DNA from 2 places in the Pseudomonas sp. GNP012 genome. Region 1 is predicted to be linked to the other one. Evidence: riboswitches for the same ligand, from Rfam matches in the RefSeq annotation. Region 1 holds a riboswitch; the other holds the start of a gene.

Region 1 (6,300 bases):
GGCCGGGCAAGTGCCGGCGTTTGTGGATGCGATGGAGAACGCCAAGGATAGCGACAGCTTTGAGAAAATCGTCGAACGTTGGGGAATACGCCGCAGTCATCCGCAATTCTGGCTATATTTCCATGACCTGAGCCGCTACATCCAGGAGACCGATCCGGTGGAAGAGGGCGTGCTGGACATGAACCGCTTCGAGAACCTCTGAAACACCGCTGATCCCCTGTGGGGGGGCTTGTGGCGAGGGGGCTTGCCCCCGTTGGACTGCGCAGCAGTCCCATTTTCTGGGGCCGCTTCGCGACCCAACGGGGCGGTGCGGCGTTCCGACAAGCCCCCTCGCCACACAAGCCCGCTCCCACAATTCTTTCCCGACAAAAATACTGGGACTTTGTCCGGCGCGCCGATTGGCGTAAACTGCGCCCAAGCCTGCGAGGAGTTTCCATGACCGCTATTACCATTACCGACGCCGCCCACGATTATCTGGCTGATCTGCTCTCCAAGCAGAACACCCCGGGCATCGGCATCCGCGTCTTCATCACCCAGCCTGGCACCCAGTACGCCGAAACCTGCATTGCCTACTGCAAGCCGGGCGAAGAAAAACCCGAAGACACCGCGCTGGGGCTGAAAAGCTTCACCGCCTACATCGACCACTTCAGCGAAGCCTTCCTGGACGATGCCGTTGTCGACTACGCCACCGACCGCATGGGCGGCCAGCTGACCATCAAGGCGCCAAACGCCAAAGTACCGATGGTCAACGCCGACAGCCCGGTCAACGAGCGCATCAACTACTACCTGCAAACCGAAATCAACCCGGGGCTGGCCAGCCACGGCGGTCAGGTCAGCCTGATCGACGTGGTCGAAGACGGCATCGCCGTCCTGCAGTTTGGCGGTGGTTGCCAGGGCTGCGGCCAGGCCGACGTGACGCTCAAGGAAGGCATCGAGCGTACCCTGCTCGAGCGTATTCCCGAGCTCAAGGGCGTTCGCGACGTGACCGACCACACGCAGAAAGAAAACGCCTACTACTAAGGTGTTCACTGCAAAATAAAAAAACGGCGCCCCGTGAGCGCCGTTTTTTATGAGTTAAATTCGCTGAAGCCTTCGCGAGCAGGCTCGCTCCCACAGTTGACCATATCCAATGTGGGAGCGCGCCTGCTCGCGAAGGGGCCTTATGGGCGATAGAGATGCGCATGCCCCGCGCGATACAATGACGATTCGCTGAAATGATCACTGCCCAGCACCCGTCCCACCAGAATCAACGCCGTGCGCCGAAACCCTTTGGCGGCAACCTTCCCGGCAATGTCCTCAAGCGTTCCCGTTACCCAGTCCTGATCCGGCCAGCTCGCGCGGTGAACCACCGCAATCGGGCAATCGGCGCCGTAATGCGGCAGCAGTTCCTCAACGATCTTCGGCAGGTGATTGACCCCCAAATGAATCGCCATGGTCGCGCCGTGCTGCGCCAGACTGGCGAATTCCTCTCCGGGTGGCATGGCGGTTTTGTCGGCGTAGCGAGTCAGGATCACGCTTTGTGAAACGTCCGGCAGCGTCAGTTCAGCACCCAGAAGCGCTGCGCAAGCGGCGGTGGCCGTCACGCCCGGGACGATTTCGAACGCAATGCCCAGCTCACGCAGACAGCGAATCTGTTCGCCAATGGCGCCATACAGGCTCGGATCGCCGGAGTGTACCCGGGCCACGTCCTGGCCTTTGGCGTGGGCGGCCTTGAACAGGTCGATGATCTGTTCAAGGTGCAGTTCGGCGCTGTTGACTACCTGCTCGGCACAATGACCTTCCAGTACGGCGGCTGGCACCAGCGAGCCGGCATAAATGATCACCGGGCAACTGCGAATCAGCCGCTGGCCCTTGACGGTAATCAGTTCGGGGTCGCCGGGACCTGCGCCAATGAAGTAGACGGTCATCGTCGGTTCCTGTGGGGATAAAAGGGGCTGAACAGGGCTTCAGATGAAGAATGTTCATGATCGAGGCGGGGATTATCGGGGATTTTATGCCGCACCGGCCAATGCCAGGGTTGCCTGGGCATATTTCTGTCGGGGAATCAGCAGTTTTGCCGGGGCCTGGGCCAGTTGTTCGGCCAGGGCCAGCGCGGCGCTTTCCGCCACGCCGTAGCAACCGGTGCGTTCAAACGCTATTTGCGATTGATGGCTGAGTTGCGGCTCATAGGGGGCCAGTTGCTCGCTGCTGAAGTACATCAATTCCAGGCCAAGCTGCTGGGCCAGTTCGATCAGTGCAGGTTCGTCGCGCTTCGAATCGATGCTGGCCAGGGCCTTGATTTCATGGCGCGCAATCTGGTGCGCCTCCAGTGCCTGGTCGAGCAGCGCCAGCAGGGTGCTGACGGGGCAGCCCTTTTGACAGCCCAGGCCGACCACCAGGGTCGGCGCAGTGCTGACGTCAGTCATGCGTGGTATTGGCCATCGCTTTTGCGACGGAACAACCAGGCGCTGATCAGGCCCAGGGCCAGCCAGAACGCCACGTTGGTCAGTTGCGAAGCGATTTTGAATTGGGTTTCCAGTGCCTCCGGAGCGAGCATCGAATGCACTTGCGGTTGCGGTGCGCCAATCACATGGGGAACTGCAAGGATTGCCGCGCCGAGGACTTTCATCAGCCAGTGACGGCTGAAAACGATCAGTGCGATACCGACGGCGGTGCAGGCGGCGGTACCGATCCACCACAGTTGCCGTTGTGCCAGATCGGCGGCGGCAGTGCCGGGCAATTCAGGTGGCAGGCCGAGGGTCGGCGCGAGTACGAAGGTCGCATAGCCGGCCAGACCCCAGAGCAGGCCCTGGGAGGTTTTGGTCGGCGCACGCAAGGTGTACAGGCCGGCCAGCATCAGCGCGAAACCGACAGCCACCACCAGATTGCCGCCAGTGGTCGACAGCACGCGCTGCCAGCCGTCTTCCGGCTCCCAGGCTTCGGCGTCGTGGGTGTGGGCAGCCATCGCGCCATCGGCGTGTTCATGCATTTCAACGGCCGCCGGTTCAGCTTTTTCGTAGGTTTCGGCCTGCAGGATCAGGGGGGCGACCCAGAAACTTTGCAGCAGGGTCAGCAACAGGGCGGCCAGCAGCCCGCTGAAACCTGCGGTTTGCGCAATACGCTTGATCATGTCAGCAGGTCTCAATGGCACGGGAACGCGGAGCTGTGACGGGTATCGTGGGCGGCATTGTGCACCGCTTCGATGTGCGAGAAACCGGCGAAATACACAAGGCTTGCGCCCAGGATCGACGCGCAGACGGCGGCGGTCAGACGTTGAGTCAGGGTAGAAGTGGTGCTGGCTGTAGTGTGGCCGGTGCTGCTGATGATCGACATGGCGTTTCCCTCTGGTCTGTCAGCGGGGAATCAAGAGCGCATGCAAAAACCTGCACGACCAGGCGCGCAGGGTTTCAAACAGCGCCCGCCCACCGCGGGTTTGTTGTTTCAGTGATCGTTATGGTCACTTTATGTTGCGGGCCGGTCTCCGGGCTCACGAGGGGCAAAGGCTTGGGCCTGATCCTGCAAGCATCACCTTCCCATGCCGTAGTGGCACAGTGGATCTGATGCTTCGCTCGCTTACCGTTGCGGGGGCAGCACCGGACTGACATGGCTTTAGAGTAAAGCACATGATTCACCGGTTTCCCGTTTCACCCTGTGAAGGGCACCCGTAACAAGATGCGTAGGAGAGCATGGGCGAGGGTTGGGCGTCAATTGGCAAGGGTTCTCAACTGGAAACCGAGTCGCTTTCTTCGCGAGCAAGCCCGCTCCCACACTTGACCCTTTTCCTCTGAAAGAACCCGATCAAATGTGGGAGCGGGCTTGCTCGCGAAGGGCACACCGCAGAAGTCACGTGAACATTGACCCGCCCCAATACCATGCGTAGCCTTGCGCTTTCGAGGTTCTTCGGCGTTTGTCGAAGCTAAGAAGGGAACGCGGTCAATGCCGCGGCTGCCCCCGCAACTGTGAACGGTGATGTTCGTTGCCACGCCACTGCAGGCCCAATCCATGAGGCCGGCGGGAAGGCGCAGCGAATGCCAGGCTCAAGCCGGCACACCGTCAGCCAGGAGACCTGCCTCGACACAGATTCTCACTTTCAACCGGGCGGGGTGATCCGGTGGCGAACTCTTCAGGCACGCGCATCTGCGTTGCCCGTTGTCGTCCCGTATGCCCGCCACCTAGCCATAGGGCATCCGATGAAAACACTGGCCAAACTTCCCGTCACCATCGTCACAGGCTTTCTTGGCTCGGGTAAAACCACGCTGCTGCGGCACATGCTCGACAACGCCCAGGGGCGCCGCATCGCAGTGATCGTCAACGAGTTTGGCGAGCTGGGCATCGACGGCGAAATCCTCAAGCAGTGCTCCATCGGTTGCACCGAAGAAGAAGCCAACGGCCGTGTGTATGAACTGGCCAACGGCTGCCTGTGCTGCACTGTCCAGGAAGAATTTTTCCCGGTGATGCGCGAACTGGTGGCTCGTCGCGGCGATCTCGACCACATCCTCATCGAAACGTCGGGCCTGGCCCTGCCAAAACCGCTGGTCCAGGCTTTCCAGTGGCCGGAAATTCGCAGTGCCTGCACCGTTGACGCGGTGATCACCGTGGTCGACAGCCCGGCCGTGGCCGCCGGCACCTTCGCCGCCTTCCCGGACCAGGTCGATGCCCAGCGCAAACTCGACCCGAACCTGGACCACGAATCGCCATTGCACGAGCTGTTTGCCGACCAACTGGCCAGCGCCGACCTGGTGATTCTCAACAAATCCGACCTGATCAACCCGGCCGACCTGGCCCGCGTGCGCGTGGAAGTCGCCGAAGAGTTGCCGCCAGCGGTGAAAATCATCGAAGCCAGCAGCGGTCGCCTGCCGCTGGACGTGCTGATTGGCCTGGGTGCCGGCTCCGAAGAACACATCGACAGCCGCCACAGCCACCACGACCATCATCACGATGGCGACGATGATCATGACGACCACGATCACGACGCCTTCGATTCGATCTCCATCGAATTGCCGCAAGCCGACGAAAGCCTGCTGATGGACGCGCTGACGCAACTGGTGGTCCAGCACGGCATCCTGCGGGTCAAGGGTTTTGCAGCAATCCCGAACAAACCGATGCGCCTGCTGATCCAGGGCGTGGGCACGCGTTTCGACAAGCACTTCGACCGTCAGTGGGGCGCCGAAGAGGCGCGTATCACCCGTCTGGTGCTGATCGGCCAGGAACTCGACGCCGCCGTTCTCGAAGCGCAATTGCGCGCTGCGCTCAGCGTGTAAGCCATGCACCTGCTCAGGACCCAGCCCGGCGGTTTCGTGTCGGATGACAACATCGCCGACCTTGGACAAACCCCCGCCGAGCTGGTGGTCCTGTGCAGCGGCGACTCCAGCCTGGCGCTGCTCGCCGAGGCGGCGCAGCAGTTGCCCGAGGATTACCCGAGCCTGCGCCTGGCCAACCCGATGCAGGTGCAGAACCATGCCTCGGTCGATTTGTACGTCGATGAAGTGCTGCGTCACGCCAGGGTGATCCTGATTTCGCTGCACGGCGGCATCGCCTATTGGCGTTACGGCATCGAGCGCCTGGTCGAGCTGTCCCAGCGCGGCGTGCAGGTGATTCTGGTGCCGGGCGATGACCGCCCGGACCCGGAGCTCAGCGACCTGAGTACCGTCGGCGCCGCGGACCGCGACCGGCTCTGGCAGTTTCTGCGTCAGGGTGGCATGGGCAACGCCCTGGATTTCTTCCGCTGCCTGGCCAACCGCTGGCTGGCCCGCGATTACACCTGGGGCGAGCCGCAGACCCTGCCACGTACGGCGATCTACCATCCGCACAAACATTCTGCCGCACTGAGCGACTGGCAAGCCGACTGGCGCGCCGATCAACCGGTGGCGGCGGTGCTGTTTTACCGCTCGCATTTGCAGGCGGCGAACACCGCTTTCATCGATGTTTTCTGCCAACGCTTGCAGGCAGCGGGTTTGAATCCGTTGCCGATTGCGCTGGCCAGTTTGAAGGAGCCCGGCTGCCTCGGCGCGGTCGAAGATTGGCTGGATGAATCAGGTGTCTCAGTGATCCTGAACACCACCGGCTTCGCCCAGTCCAGCCCCGAAGCGCCACACCTGCGACCGTTCCGTCGCAATATTCCAGTGATCCAGGCGATTTGTGCCCAGGACAACGAACCGGGTTGGCGCGCCAGTGAACAGGGGCTTGGCCCGCGTGATCTGGCGATGCACATTGCCTTGCCGGAGCTGGACGGGCGCATCATCAGCCGTCCGATCAGCTTCAAGGACCTGGCGTGGCGCAGTGAGCGCAGCCAGTCGGATGTGGTCTGCTACCGGCCGCAAC
Region 2 (6,300 bases), 1.7 Mb from region 1:
GTTGTCTGTCATGGCCTCTTCGCGAGCAGGCTCGCTCCCACATTTAGAAGTGAGCTGCCTGAAGAAATGCATTCCTCTGTGGGAGCGGGCTTGCTCGCGAAGGCGGCTTCAAGGTCCGGCGCAAACAGCGCGGCAATCGCCGAGGGGTTCGACGGAAAATAAAAGTGCACATAAGAGGCGGTCATCCGCCCGTCACGGTAAACCGCTTCCGCACCGCGCCCGCCGTTCGGGCTCACGCCCCGGGCAATCGGCGCCAATTCAGTGCTGGTCAGTGAATGGTGATAGGTGTGCCCGCGCAGCGAACCTTCCGGCAACTCCACCGCTTGCAACGCCAACGCTGCCAGACGCTTTTGCATGACCGCATCACCGGTCAGCAAACCAACCAGTTCGGCACGAGTGCCCTCGACATCGGTCAGGGAGTCGAGCAGATACAGCATGCCACCACACTCGGCGAGCAAGGGTTTGCCAGCGGCGTGGTGCGCGCGGATCGCGTCGAGCATCGCGGTATTTTGTGCCAGCGCAACATGGTGCAGTTCCGGGTAACCACCCGGCAGATACAGGCTGTCCGCTTGCGGCAACGCACGGTCGCGGATCGGCGAGAAAAACGACAGCTCGGCGCCCATCGCCCGCAGCAAATCCAGGCTCGCACCGTAGGTGAACGCAAAGGCTTCATCACGGGCCACCGCAATGCGCACACCGGCCAACAGCGGTTCGGCGACGATGACATCGGGGGCGGCGAACTCGACTGCCGGTGGCAGCGCGACCTCGCAACTGCTGGCCAGGGCATCGGCTGCCGCATCGAGGCGCAGGTCGAGATCATTCAGTTCACTGGCTTGAACCAGCCCCAGGTGTCGGCTCGGCAGTTTAATCCCGGTTTCCCGGGACAGCGCGCCGTACCAGCGCAAGCCTTCAGTCAGGCTGCCTTCGAGCAGTTGCGCGTGGCGCAGCGTGCCGACGCGGTTGGCCAGCACGCCGGCGAACGGCAAGTCCGGCTGATAACGCGCCAGCCCCAGGGCCAGTGCGCCGAAGGTCTGGGCCATGGCGGTACCGTCGATCACACCCAGTACTGGCACACCGAAATGCCGTGCCAGATCGGCGCTCGACGGCGTACCGTCGAACAGCCCCATGACGCCTTCGATCAGGATCAGGTCGGCGTCAGCGGCGGCTTCCCACAGCAACCGGCGACTCTCCTGCTCGCCGACCATCCACATGTCCAGTTGATACACCGGCGCACCGCTGGCGCGCTCGAGGATCATCGGATCGAGAAAGTCGGGGCCGCACTTGAACACGCGAACTTTGCGCCCCTGATTGCGATGCAAGCGGGCCAGCGCCGCAGTAACGGTGGTCTTGCCCTGGCCGGAGGCCGGCGCGGCAATCAGAACCGCCGGGCAATGACGAGGCTGGTTCACAGCTCGACGCCTTTCTGCGCTTTGATCCCGGCCTGAAAGGCGTGTTTGATCATGCCCATTTCGGTGACCGTGTCGGCCATCTCGATCATTTCCGGCTTGGCGGCACGCCCGGTGACCACCACGTGTTGCATCGGCGGCCGGGCCTGCAAGTCGCTGAGCACCTGATCCAGATCGAGGTAACCGTGCTTGAGGGCGATGTTCAGCTCATCGAGCACCACCAGGCCGATGGACGGATCGCGCAGCAGTTCCCGGGACACCGCCCACGCCGCTTCGGCGGCAGCGATGTCGCGCTGACGGTCCTGGGTTTCCCAGGTAAACCCTTCGCCCATCACATGAAAACGCACCTGCTCGGGAAAGCGCCGGAAAAACAACTCTTCGCCGGTACTGTTGCGGCCCTTGATGAACTGCACCACACCGCATTGCATGCCGTGCCCCATGGCGCGGGCGAGCATGCCGAAGGCCGAACTGCTCTTGCCTTTACCGTTGCCGGTCAGCACCAGCAACAGACCACACTCGTTCGGGGAATTGGCGATGCGCTCGTCGATCACGGCTTTTTTGCGCTGCATGCGCGCCAGGTGGCGTTCGTCACGATCGGGGGTATCAGTCATGGGGGAGCTCTCCGTTGAGGCAGGAATAACGGCGGGCAGGCACAGCAATAGAAGGCAACAAGCCTGGCATCGCCCACCGTGATGCCGCTGGATGAATCAGGCCGGTCTCCGGGCTCATGAGTGGCGCAAAGCCAGACTGTGCGCCTTCCCGCATCGAATCGACACAGTGGCATCAGACACAGTTTTCACTCATTTACCGTTGCGGGGGCAGCGCCGGAATTGCGGTTCCTCGACCAACAGAAGAACTCGCTCACCGGCTTCCCTGTTTCACTCTGTCGACCCAAGTCACAGAGCACCTGAAACAAGCCGCGAAGGTTAGAGGGTTGGGGGTGGAGCGTCAATTAAAGCCGGGAGGCCAGCTGCCGAATAACTGTCGTCAATCAAAAAACTGACGTCAATCTTGTGCCTCACTCTCAGCAGTGATATCAAAGAGCCACAACCTCACAACACAATAACAAGGGTGAGCCCATGCAAGGCATGATCATCAGCAATCCAAAGCTGGAATTCCTGCGCCCTGTGCTCGAGCGCTGGTTCGAATGCATCGACCGCTATAACGCCGTGCGCGGTGATGGCGACACACCCTACTGGCACGACGAAAAAGCCAATCTCGGACTGTTGTCTGCCGCCGCCTGGATGGCCGAGATGGTCACACTGCAACAGACGCCTACCCGCAAGCAGACCGAAGAAGGCGAACGCAACAGCCGCGCCGACCTGTTCCTCGCCTCGCCCGAAACCCGCGCCTACATCCAGACCAGCCAGCGCTGGCCACGGGTCAACAGCCTCAATCTGACCCAGGCCCTGCTCGACATCGCCAGCGATGCAAAGCGCCTGAGCCACGCCAGCGACCTGAAACTCGGCTGCCTGTTCGTCGCCCCGCAAAAAGCCCAGCAAGGCGCGACACCGGAAGAACTCCAGGACATGGTCGACGACCTGCAAAAGGAACACACCTGCGCGGTCGCCTGGTATTTCCCGTATGCCTACCGCAAGTTGCGCAATGAAGCCGGCAACTATCACCCCGGCATTGCGGTGCTGTTCAAGGAAGCTCGTGGCTAGGGGTTGAACCATTGGACGACAACGCGTCTCTATGATTAGAACAAGGCATTCATAGGGAACACCCGTATGCGCACGCCCCCGCTCGTTCTCGTTATCGCGATCTGCGGAGGGCTCGCCGGTTGTAGTGAGACCGCCGGCCTGCAAGTCTCCGACGGCACCGGCCCTTCACCCCAACTGCCGCCCCCCAACAAAACCCTGATCCCGACTGTGAACATCGCCCCGGCCATCGGCTGGCCACAGGGCGCGAAACCCGTCGCCGCCGCGGGCACTCAAGTGGCCGCTTTTGCCGAAAACCTGGATCACCCCCGCTGGCTTTATGTACTGCCCAACGGCGACGTACTGGTGGCGGAAACCAACGCGCCACCCAAACCCGAAGACGGCAAAGGCATTCGCGGCTGGGTCATGAAGCAAGTCATGGGACGCGCCGGGGCCAGGGTGCCCAGCGCGAACCGCATCACCTTGCTGCGCGACAAGGACCACGATGGCGTCGCGGAAACCCGCACGGTGTTTCTGCAAAACCTCAACTCGCCCTTCGGCATGACCCTGGTCGGCAAGGACCTGTATGTGGCCGACACTGATCGCCTGCTGCGCTTTCACTATGAAAGTGGCGATACGCAGATCAAGTCGCCACCGGTCAAAGTGGTCGACCTGCCGGGTGGCCCGCTGAACCACCACTGGACCAAAAACGTCATCGCCAGCAAGGACGGTCGCAAGCTCTACGTCACCGTGGGCTCCAACAGCAACGTCGCGGAAAACGGCATGGACAAGGAAGAAGGTCGCGCAGCGATCTGGGAAGTGGACCGTGCCACCGGCCAGCAGCGGATCTTCGCCTCCGGCCTGCGCAACCCCAACGGCATGGCTTGGGAGCCGCGCAGTGGCGCGCTGTGGACCGCGGTCAACGAGCGGGATGAAATCGGCAGCGACCTGGTCCCGGACTACATCACCTCGGTCAAGGACGGCGCATTCTATGGCTGGCCTTACAGCTATTACGGCCAGCATGTCGATAGCCGCGTCGAGCCGCAAAACCCCGGTCTGGTGGCCAAGGCCATCGCTCCGGACTATGCCGTCGGCCCGCACACGGCATCACTGGGCCTGACCTTCGCTGAAAACAGCAAGCTGCCGCCGCCGTTCACCCAAGGGGCCTTCATCGGCCAGCACGGCTCCTGGAACCGTAACCCCCACAGTGGCTACAAAGTGATTTTCGTGCCGTTCAGCGCAGGCAAACCTGCGGGACAACCGATTGAAGTGCTCAGCGGTTTTCTCAACGAAAAGGAAGAAGCCATGGGCCGCCCGGTGGGCGTGGTGATCGACCGGCAGGGCGATCTGCTGGTGGCCGATGATGTGGGGAACAAGGTGTGGCGGGTGTCGGCTGCTAGATAACGTTATCACTGAAACATAAAAAACCTGTGGGAGCGAGCTTGCTCACGATGAGGCCAACACACTCAACATCCTGGTTGACTGACATGCCGCCATCGCGAGCAAGCTCGCTCCCACATGATTTCCAGCTCAACGCTTGCGACAAAGTGTGAGCCCGTCACCCAACGGCAACAACGACAGATCCACCCGCACATCATCCTTCAACGCCAGGTTGAGCGCCTGGATAGCCCGGGTGTCCGCGCTCTCGGGGCTGGTCTCAAGCACGCGCCCGCTCCACAGGGTGTTGTCGAACAGCACCAGCCCACCGACCCGCAGCAAACGCAGGGCATGCTCCAGATAACTCGGATAGTAGGCCTTGTCGGCATCGATGAACACCAGGTCGAACTGCTCGCCCCCACCTTGCCGCTCAAGATCGCCGAGGGTTTCCAGTGCGGGGGCCAGGCGCAGGTCGATCCGCCCGGTGAGTCCCGCTTCCTGCCAGTAGCGCCGTGCGATGGCGTTGTAGTCGCCGGGGATATCACAGCAAATCAGCGAACCTTCAGCCGGCAATGCCGCCGCCATGCACAGCGCGCTGTATCCGGTGAAAGTACCGACTTCGAGCAAGCGCCTGGCGCCTGTCAGCTTTACCAGCAAGGCGAGAAACTGTCCCTGCTCCGGCGCCACCTGCCAGCGCGCCATCGGCAGCGCCTGGGTCTCATCGCGCAAGCGCTTGAGCAGTGGTGTTTCGCGCAGGGAAACATCGAGCAGGTATTGATACAGGGCGTCGTCGAGATTCAGCGTACGAGCAGTCATGAGCAGCAGCTCCGGACGTTACGGGTTGCGCGCCAGATGTTCAGGCTGCAGAACACGCTTGGCGCTCAGGTAAGCCTTTTGCCAATACGCCTTGGACAGACTGTCGAGCTTCACGGTGCCGCCAGTGGCCGGCGCGTGGACGAAACGCCCTTCTCCCACGTAGATGCCGGCATGACTGACCTGGGAACCGCCATTGGTAGCGAAGAAAAGCAGGTCGCCAGTCTGCAGGCCTTCCTTGCCAACACTCGCCGCTTGCATGGAGATCATCTCGCGCGTGGTGCGCGGCAAGGCAATACCGGCTACATCGCGGTACACGTACGCGATCAGGCCGCTGCAATCAAATCCGGAATCCGGCGTGTTGCCACCCCAGCGATAAGGCGTACCCACCAGGCCGAGCGCGCGAAACAGCACGTCCTCCGCTTCGGGCGAAAACGCTTGTGGGGAACCAAACACGATGGGCGCGCGAACCACCGGCGCAGGAGGCGGTGTGCGGCTGGCGCAGGCACTGAGCAGCGCTGCGAAGAACATGATTGCGAGGCGGGCCGACGTCGTCATAAGCAGAACATCCTGATCTGGCTGCGGCTTTTTCTGCGGGGAGCGCAGAAAAGAAAACCGCCTGCGTAGGACGCAGGCGGTTTGCCATCATTTGTAGATCAAGATTCTAGCGGCTACACGACAAACTTCAAGTAAGACTTTAAGTTCGCCTTACAAAATGTCCGCTTATTTACGTGCAGTGACAATTGGCGACGTGTTAGGTGCCATCGCCAGGGCGCGCTTGGCCTCGATGAAGGTCTTGCTCCAGTAGCTGTCGCCCAGGCTATCGATGCGCACACCACCGCTGCGGCGGCTGCTGGAGTGGATGAACTGATTGTCGCCCAGGTAGATCCCGGCGTGACTGACGCGACCACGACGACCGTTGGTTGCGAAGAACAGCAGATCGCCCGGCTCAAGCTTGCTGCGCGAGACCAGCGGAGCGTCCACGTTGATCATTTCGCGGGTGGAGCGCGGCAGGTTCATGCCCGCTTCTTCGCGGAACAGGTAGCCGATGAAACCGCTGCAAT

What was found. Region 1 has a riboswitch for cobalamin ahead of ACXX83_RS08805 (CbtB domain-containing protein). Riboswitches for the same ligand answer to the same signal wherever they lie in the genome.
Region 2: it holds a riboswitch for cobalamin, as region 1 does, so the genes downstream of both, cobO (cob(I)yrinic acid a,c-diamide adenosyltransferase) here and ACXX83_RS08805 (CbtB domain-containing protein) in region 1, are expected to answer to the same signal.

Annotation. Positions count from the first base shown of each region.
Region 1 covers NZ_JBTGUU010000001.1:1,959,593-1,965,892, forward strand. The annotation lists gene ACXX83_RS08780 (fatty acid cis/trans isomerase) at 1-202, shown strand, start outside; gene nfuA (Fe-S biogenesis protein NfuA) at 436-1,020, shown strand; gene cobM (precorrin-4 C(11)-methyltransferase) at 1,161-1,907, opposite strand; gene ACXX83_RS08795 (cobalamin biosynthesis protein) at 1,992-2,405, opposite strand; gene ACXX83_RS08800 (CbtA family protein) at 2,402-3,109, opposite strand; gene ACXX83_RS08805 (CbtB domain-containing protein) at 3,121-3,312, opposite strand; cobalamin riboswitch at 3,435-3,660, opposite strand; cobalamin riboswitch at 3,856-4,067, shown strand; gene cobW (cobalamin biosynthesis protein CobW) at 4,170-5,240, shown strand; gene cobN (cobaltochelatase subunit CobN) at 5,244-6,300, shown strand, end outside.
Region 2 covers NZ_JBTGUU010000001.1:3,634,486-3,640,785, forward strand. The annotation lists gene bluB (5,6-dimethylbenzimidazole synthase) at 1-12, opposite strand, end outside; gene ACXX83_RS16310 (cobyrinic acid a,c-diamide synthase CobB) at 9-1,409, opposite strand; gene cobO (cob(I)yrinic acid a,c-diamide adenosyltransferase) at 1,406-2,017, opposite strand; cobalamin riboswitch at 2,100-2,332, opposite strand; gene ACXX83_RS16320 (hypothetical protein) at 2,486-3,070, shown strand; gene ACXX83_RS16325 (PQQ-dependent sugar dehydrogenase) at 3,137-4,450, shown strand; gene ACXX83_RS16330 (O-methyltransferase) at 4,577-5,239, opposite strand; gene ACXX83_RS16335 (C40 family peptidase) at 5,258-5,794, opposite strand; gene ACXX83_RS16340 (C40 family peptidase) at 5,960-6,300, opposite strand, start outside.